2 regions of the Undibacterium sp. WLX3042 genome follow, and region 2 is predicted to be linked to the other one. Evidence: riboswitches for the same ligand, from Rfam matches in the RefSeq annotation. Region 2 holds a riboswitch; the other holds the start of a gene.

Region 1 (4,429 bases), 1.3 Mb from region 2:
AAAGCGATGGCCGGCCTCACAAATCGCCACTGGAAACCGGATTACATCGCGATCCGCAAACGTGCTGATCTGCAGCCACCGTCGGCTGGCGATATCGCGCAAGGCGCGCCGCTGGTGGTGCTGGCAGCTGCGAAGCTCGGCAATACCCGTCTGATCGACAATCTGGAAATCTGATGACACCGCTGCGCATGCTGATAGGCAGCGTCTGCATACTGTCTGCACTGCTGGTCAGCGCCAGCAGTGTGGCGGCGGTCAGTGTCAAAGATGATGCTGATCGCACGATCACACTCAGCAAACCGGCGCAAAGAATCATCAGTCTGGCGCCGCATGCGACCGAATTATTATTTGAAGCTGGCGCGGCAAAAAGCATCGTTGCCGTCAGTGATTACAGCGATTTTCCGGCGGCCGCAAAAGCATTACCGTCGGTAGGCAATGTCTTTGCCTTAGACCTGGAAAAACTGCTGGCCTTCAAACCTGATCTCGTTGTCGTCTGGGGCACAGGTAGCGGTAAATTGCTGGTCAACAAATTGCGCGACAATCACATCACCGTTTTTGAAAGCGAGCCACGCGATTATGAGATGGTAGCCACCTCGCTGGAACGACTGGCGATACTGGCTGGCACGCCTGCAGCAGGCAAAGCGGCCGCGGAGCAATTCCGTTTGCGGCTCGCCAACCTTCAGAAACAATATCAGAGCGCTCGCGACAAACCTGTCAGTGTTTTTTATCAGGTCAACCGCAAGCCGCTGATGACGCTGAATGATACGCACATGGTCTCGGCAGCGATACGCTTATGCGGCGGCAAAAACGTTTTTGGTGCGCTGAAAGAAATCAGCCCCACCGTTACTGTCGAAGCCTTGCTGGCGGCGAACCCGGACGCGATCATCACCGGTGGCAGCAACACCGACAGCCTGAATGAGTGGCGGCAGTTTTCTGTGCTGACTGCGGCAAAGAAAAATCATCTGTACGCCGTCAATGGCGACTGGCTGAACCGCGCCGGGCCGCGCATACTCGATGGTACCGAGGCACTCTGCAAACACATTGCCGCAGCCAGAGAAAAATAAAACGCTGCGAAGGCAAGTTTGTCTGCGAGCTGACAGCCGATGTACTCTGTCGGTGTGCAAAAATAATTTGCTCTCAAGCATGATTCCGTCTTTGCGGGGATAATGCTTAGCTCAGCCGCTGTGCGGCTTTTTTCTGGATATGATACATGCGTAAAGGCATCTTCCTGGCAGGCTCGGCTTATATCGTCTGGGGCCTGTTTCCACTGTATTTCAAAGCACTGCAAAGCATTCCTTCTTTAGAAATTTTGATCCATCGCATGTTATGGTCGCTGCTGTTTTTAGCCGGCGTGCTCGCCTGGCGTCAGCAATGGTCATGGCTGAGCGCGGCTTTTCGTCAGCCGAAAGTGATTGCCGGTTTTACGCTCAGCGCCCTGCTCTTGTCTAGCAACTGGTTTATCTATATCTGGGCGGTTAACGATGGTCATGTGGTGGATGCGAGTCTCGGTTATTTCATTACGCCGCTGGTGAATATTCTGATTGGCTCGGCAGTGCTGCGGGAAAGGCTGCGTCCCGGTCAATGGCTGGCTGTTGCCTTTGCCGCGCTCGGCGTTGGCTGGCTGACCTGGCAGACCGGCCATCTGCCCTGGGTCGCCTTAGCGCTGGCGATCACCTTCGGCACTTACGGTTTATTGCGTAAAACCTCGGCGCTGGGCGCGCTGGAAGGCTTGTCGCTGGAAACAATTTTACTGTTTCCATTCGCTTTCGCTTATCTGGCCTGGCTGACTGTGCACGGGCAAAATGCGTTTATGACGCAAAACAGTCACATGCAGATACTGATCGCACTCAGCGGCCCGATCACGGCGATTCCGCTGTTACTGTTTGCAGCCGGTGCGCGCCGGATTCCGATGACGACACTCGGTCTGCTGCAATACATCGCCCCCAGCGTACAACTCTTACTCGGCATCTGGGTATTTCACGAAGCGTTTGATCACCATAAACTGCTCGGCTTTATCGCAATCTGGGCGGCGCTGCTGGTGTATTCGATGGAAGGCATGTGGATCAGCTTGGGAGCAAAAAAACAGGGAGTATGAGCCTGTTTGCATCAAATCTCAGCGTATTTGCTGGGGGTTTTAAGATACTCCCCCCGGTATATTTGAGGCAAAAAAGCACACCTGGTGTGCTTTTTTTATGGTGCAAAACGATTCATGTTAAAGTAGCGCCTTCGCTAGGGGTCCTGGGAATTTTATTTCCGGGTGAGAGAGTCCCTTATACCTGATCTGGATAATGCCAGCGAAGGGAAGCGCAAAGTTCATGCCTCTGCCACGTCCTTTTGTGTACTCCCGCGCTGTACTTCATCGCAACCGAGAGTACAACATGAAAAAACCATCTGCACATCATCTTCATCCACGCCGCTTATCGCTGATCGCGCTTGCCGTGGCTCAGACATTCGCATGGAACACGGCGCACGCGCAATCGACTGAAAAAGAATTACCGGAAGTCGTCGTCAGCGGCAACCGCCTCAGCGATGCCAAAGCCGAGCGCACCAAAGCCGCCGGTTTTCTGGATACCGCACTGATCGAGACGCCGTTTTCGGTCACCGCATGGACAACGCTGCAAATGCAGGATTTGCGCATACGCCAGACCACCGATGCGATGAAATTTGATGCCAGTGTGAATGATGCCTATAACGCTGTCGGCTATGCCGAGCAATTCTCGATTCGCGGTTTTGCGCTGGATAATTCCAGCAGCTATCGCAAAGATGGTTTTGCGATTCCGGGCGATGCCTCGATCCCTTTGGAAAATAAAGAACGCGTTGAAATCCTCAAAGGTATTTCCGGATTTCAGTCTGGCTTTGCCACGCCGGGCGGCATCATTAATTACGTGACCAAGCGCCCGACTGCTTCCGCGCTGCGCAGCATTACCACGGAAATCTCTGAACGCGGCACCTTGTATGGCAGTGCCGATCTGGGCGGTATGAGCGCCGACCGTCAGTTCGGTTATCGCATCAATGCCGCCGGCGAACGCCTGCGCTCGTATGTCAAAGGAGCGAATGGTGAGCGTCAGTTCATTTCCGGTGCGTTCGACTGGCATTTGTCGTCGCAGGCTTTACTGCAACTCGATCTCGATTACCAGCACAAATCGCAGCTCTCAGTGCCGGGCTTCCAGCTCACGAATGGCACCGATCTGCCGCGCAATATCAGCGCCGATATGATGCTGAATCAACAGCCGTGGGCAAAACCGGTCGATACCCGCAACACCAATGTGGGCCTGCGTTTTGAATACAAAATTAACGCTGACTGGAACGCCAGTTTTGCCGCCAATCAGCATGAATTCAAACGTGACGATTACACCGCATTTCCGTATGGCTGCAGTTCTTCCAATCTGTTTCCCGGTTACTGCGCGAACGGCGATTACGATGTGTATGACTATCGCAGCCTGAATGAATCGAAATCGATGACCGGCACGCAGGCACTGCTCAGCGGTAAATTTAGTACCGGCGTATTTGCTCATGCATTCGCAGCGGGCTTATCGACTTCGCGCCGTAAAGATTATTTTGGCGATTACATTTACGACTTCGTTGGCACCAGCAATCTGTATAACCCGGTCGCCGTTGCACCATCGCCAAATCAGCCTGGTGCGGCCAGCTTACGTCGTACCTATAAAGAATGGTCTGTCTTCGCGCAAGACATTATCAGCCTCAGCGACAGCTGGAAACTGCACGCCGGCGTGCGTCACCTGCATATAACACGCAGCCAGCTCGATAATCCCGGTTACGACCGCAATACCTGGGTATCGAATGCAGCGCTGGTGTATCAGCCTGTACAAACCATGTCTCTCTACGGTTCGTTTGCGCAAGGGCTGGAACATGGCGGCATTGCGCCTTTCGGTACCAGCAATCAGAATGTGATGCTGAATCCGGCACGTTCGAAACAACTGGAATTCGGGATCAAGAATGATCTGAGCCGCGATCTGAGCATCACTGCGGCTGTTTTCCGCATTCAGAAACCCCTCGAATACACAAACAGTGTCAACGTTTATGTACAGAATGGCGAAGCGCAACACACCGGACTGGAACTGTCAGCGCAGGGTAAGCTGAGTTCGCAACTGTACCTCGGCGCCAGCATCACCGCACTCGAAGCGAAACAGCAAGACACGGGAAATGCCGCGCTGGATGGCAAGCGCGTGTTGAACGTACCTAAGCTGAAATCCAGCATCTATGCCGACTACGCCGTGGCGCAAATCAAAGGTCTGAATCTGAATGCGAGCTGGCAATATTCCGGCAATAAAGCCTATTCGCCGGATAACGCAGTAATTGTGCCCGGCTACCAGGTCGTGAATCTGGGTGCGCGTTATGTGACCAGCATCGCCGGCACCGCAACGACATTGCGCTTTAATATCGACAATGTATTCGATAAATTCTACTGGCG
Region 2 (4,429 bases):
CAGTTTGTGACCGCCTAATAATTCACGCCCTAACTGCAAGGTGTAAACCGCATCTTCGGCGTTATAGCATCCGGCTGAATTCGGCAGTATCGTGTATTTGGATGGTGGCACCGCATCCAGCAAGCTAGGTGCACTCGGGTCCTGACCGATGTTCACGCGACGAATCGCGACCGTGATGATTTCCGCGTCTGCGGCTTCGGTTGCCAGTCTGGTCTGTTCCAGATCTTTGTATTTTCCGCTGCCAACCAGCAAGCGTGAACGGTAGGTTTTACCGGCGATTGTCAGGCCGCTGTCAGCGTCGATTTCCTTATTTATTTCTGTTTGCATATTCCAATCCTTTTCTGTATTTTCTGTAAGTGCGGTAAGCTTTGTCTGAGTTAATTTTCAGCGATCAGCCACCGCCGATAGCACGCACCACATCGACTTTGTCTCCAGCTTGCAATGCGTGATCTGCCCAGCATGAACGCGGAATAATCTGGCGGTTCACCGCCACTGCAATCGCTTTATCCATCAGGCTCAGATCGGCAATCAACTCAGCCAGCAGTTGTGCAGACCTGATCTGATGCGGCGCGCCATTTAACTGAATTTCCATCATCCTCACCGCTTACTGTTTTTTATAAATTTCAGCGCCGGATTGGATGAATTCAACCGCCTTGACTGCCATACCTTTTTTCAGCGCATCGATTTCGCTGATACCCTGATTCGCCGCGTAATCACGGACTTCCTGCGTGATTTTCATCGAACAGAAATGCGGCCCGCACATCGAGCAAAAATGCGCGACTTTGGCAGAATCTTTCGGTAGAGTTTCATCATGAAATTCGCGCGCTTTGTCAGGGTCAAGACCGATGTTGAACTGATCTTCCCAGCGGAATTCAAAACGTGCTTTCGACAAGGCGTTATCGCGGATTTGTGCACCAGGATGGCCTTTCGCCAGATCGGCTGCATGGGCGGCAATTTTGTAGGTGATGATGCCGTCTTTGACATCGGTTTTATTCGGCAGTCCCAGATGTTCTTTCGGTGTCACGTAGCACAGCATCGCAGTGCCATACCAGCCGATTTGCGCCGCCCCTATGCCGGAAGTGATGTGGTCGTAACCGGGGGCGATATCGGTCGTCAATGGTCCCAGTGTGTAGAACGGCGCTTCGTAGCATTGCTCTAATTGCAGATCCATATTTTCTTTGATCAGATGCATAGGCACATGACCCGGCCCTTCTATCATGACCTGTACATCATGTTTCCAGGCGATTTGCGTCAGTTCACCCAGCGTTTTCAATTCACCGAGCTGCGCTTCATCGTTGGCGTCGTAAATCGAACCCGGACGCAAACCGTCACCTAAAGAGAAGGAAACGTCGTAGGCTTTCATGATCTCGCAGATTTCCTCAAAATGCTCGTACAGAAAGCTTTCTTTATGATGCGCCAGACACCATTTCGCCATAATCGACCCACCGCGCGATACGATGCCTGTCATACGCTTGGCTGTCAGCGGCACATATTGCAAACGCACGCCGGCATGGATCGTAAAGTAATCGACGCCCTGCTCTGCTTGCTCAATCAGCGTGTCACGGAAAATCTCCCAGGTCAGGTCTTCCGCTTTGCCATTCACTTTTTCCAACGCCTGATAAATAGGCACGGTACCAATAGGGACCGGCGAATTACGGATAATCCATTCGCGGGTTTCGTGTATGTGTTTGCCTGTTGACAGATCCATCACGTTGTCGCCGCCCCAGCGTATCGCCCAGGTCATTTTTTCGACTTCTTCACCTATTGATGAAGTCACTGCAGAGTTACCGATATTCGCGTTAATTTTCACCAGAAAATTACGACCGATGATCATCGGTTCAACTTCCGGATGATTGATATTCGCAGGAATAATCGCACGACCGCGTGCGACTTCTGAACGCACGAATTCCGGCGTGATCTCGTCCGGAATCGATGCGCCGAAAGACTGCCCCGGATGCTGGCGTCCCATCAACTCTGCGAGTTTATTTCCCATCGGGCCGGATACTTTTAATTGCTCGAGATATGCTTTGCGTTGCAGGTTTTCGCGAATCGCGATGTATTCCATTTCCGGCGTGATGATGCCTTGCCGTGCATAGTGCATCTGCGTCACGTTTTTGCCAGCGAGTGCGCGACGTGGTTTGCGTTTCAGATTGAAACGCAGTTCCGCCAGTTTGGGATCATTCAGCCGCGCGATGCCATATTCAGACGTCGGGCCTGCCAGTTCTTCCGTATCGTTTCGCTCTGCAATCCAGCGACCGCGCACCAATGGCAGACCGGAACGGATATCGATGTTGACGTCAGGATCGGTGTACGGGCCCGATGTATCGTAGACATAAATCGGCGGATTTTTTTCAGAACCGAACATCGCTGGCGTATCAGACTGGCTGATTTCGCGCATGGGCACGCGGATATCGGGGCGACTGCCCTGTACATAGATTTTGCGGGAATTCGGCAGCGGCTGTATCGCGGCCTCATCGACTGTCGCGGTGGCGGACAGAAATTGTGGGTTGGCATTCATTTTGGCTCCTTTGCGTGTTGGCAGGAGCCAGCAAAGGAGTTTGTAAAGAGGTGGCAGTCGTCGCGAAACGACGTTGGCGTTCTTTAGCAGCTTCCCTTCGCTGGCATTATCCAGATCAGGTTCGAGGGTATTTCTCACCCGTCATCGCACAAGTGCGGACAGGACCCCTAGCATTTTTTCCGGGCAAAAACGGTGCTGCTGTTTTTTTACGGAAGACCGCCATTATAGCGGCTTCATTAAGGTTGGTAACGGTTTAATAGTGGATAAATAGAGGCTGAGCAGCAGTGTTCTTTTTTGGGCTGACTCACGATGATCAGATACACCCGTATCACTGCATGCCTGTATACGACTCCGCTGCTTTACTGACGGATAAATCGAGTTTGGGCGGACCAAAAACTTCGATCAGCTCCACCATACCGTTCGCAACTGCAGTCGAGAGATCGGTTTCCAGAACAGGTAACGCGCGTTCAGACGGCACCAGCAAGTGCGAAATGCCGTAAGCACGGTTACGGCCATTTGCCTTTCCAAGATACAGCGCCATATCGGCAATCTGCAGCACTTTTTCCCAGCCGAAAACCGACTCCGGCACATTAGAAAATGGCAGAGAAATAAAGCCCGCAGTCACCGTCACTTGTATTTCCTTGTCACCTGCCATGACGGGTTCTGTTCCCACGGCTTGCAGCAAGCGCTCGACCAGCCCCGCACTCTGGGACGGCGACGATTTCGGTGAGAACACCAGAAATTCTTCTCCGCCCCAGCGCAGCACCATATCACTATCACGTACCGCTTTGCGCAGGCGATGTGCAACTTCCATCAGTACGGCATCACCGATGGCATGACCCAGTCCATCGTTAATCTGCTTGAAATGGTCGATATCCAGCAGGATCAGGCAATCAGGATTGTTTTCCTGCGCGTCACGCCGCTCTGCTTCGGCCTGAGCAATCCTGGTCTTCATCATGTCGAGGAAAGAGCGCCGGTTGTACAGACCGGTGAGAGGATCGCGCACCGCATGAAATTCCAGCTGCGAATTTGCTTCGCGCAGTTGCAGATTAATCCGCTTGACGCGGCGATACAGCAGGAAAAGAAACGCCCCCACCAGCACCGTGAGAATCGCTGCCAGTATCGTAATGATCTGCTGCTGACGATGATTACGGATATCCGCGTCCTTCAGGTCATTTTCTTTTGCCAGCAATTCAATCTGTTTTTGTCTTTGTTGTGCGTGGAACTGTTCCTGCAAAGCGGCGACAGCCTTGGCTCTGTCTGAGCGGAATAATTCATTGCTGAGTTTTTGCTGATAGCGTACGGTCTGCAGGGCTTCTTTAAACATACCGGCACGCTCGTACATTGCTGCCTGCTCGCCAAGCACGGCTTCAGCATCCGGCTTCTGGTCAGCGTCAAGAAAGTACTGCACCACTTCATTAATCAGTTCAACACCCTGAGAAATCTTACCCTGCCCCGCCAGCGCAAACCCTATATTCACGCGGGCAACAGCAATCGATTGTTTATCCTTCAGCACTTCCGCCTGTTTCAATGCCTGCCTTGCGTAATTTTCCGCCTGCTTGTACTGATTCATGATCAGATAATGGTCACTGATGTTGATCAGGCTAGTCACCGCCATAGAGGCTAATCCGGCTTCGGTCGCAAGTTTCAGAGCGCGCTTATACGCCTCGCCAGCTTCCTCGTTTCTGTGCAGCGCCGATAAGGCAATGCCCTGACTGATATTCAGCGATGCCGCTGTCTTCGGGGAGTGCGACAAAGGCGACAAAGAAAAAGCTTCATCGATCGTTGCCAGCGCCTTTTCAGGATCTTTCATATTGGTGTACAGCTTGGCGATGGCGTCCAACTTGTACATGCGGTTTTCGACTTTGCGCGTTGTCAGCTCATCGGTCAGTCGCAGTGCTTCGAGATAAT

Evidence for each region. A riboswitch is a leader RNA that binds a small molecule or an ion and turns the genes downstream of it on or off. The one in region 2 is predicted to bind thiamine pyrophosphate.
Region 1: another riboswitch for thiamine pyrophosphate. It lies ahead of ACPAOP_RS10690 (TonB-dependent siderophore receptor); the one in region 2 lies ahead of thiC (phosphomethylpyrimidine synthase ThiC).

Annotation. Positions count from the first base shown of each region.
Region 1 covers NZ_CP186698.1:2,345,422-2,349,850, forward strand. The annotation lists gene panC (pantoate--beta-alanine ligase) at 1-174, shown strand, start outside; gene ACPAOP_RS10680 (cobalamin-binding protein) at 174-1,061, shown strand; gene rarD (EamA family transporter RarD) at 1,208-2,092, shown strand; TPP riboswitch at 2,219-2,317, shown strand; gene ACPAOP_RS10690 (TonB-dependent siderophore receptor) at 2,376-4,429, shown strand, end outside.
Region 2 covers NZ_CP186698.1:1,043,975-1,048,403, forward strand. The annotation lists gene ACPAOP_RS04740 (thiazole synthase) at 1-327, opposite strand, end outside; gene thiS (sulfur carrier protein ThiS) at 392-592, opposite strand; gene thiC (phosphomethylpyrimidine synthase ThiC) at 605-2,518, opposite strand; TPP riboswitch at 2,594-2,697, opposite strand; gene ACPAOP_RS04755 (tetratricopeptide repeat-containing diguanylate cyclase) at 2,847-4,429, opposite strand, start outside.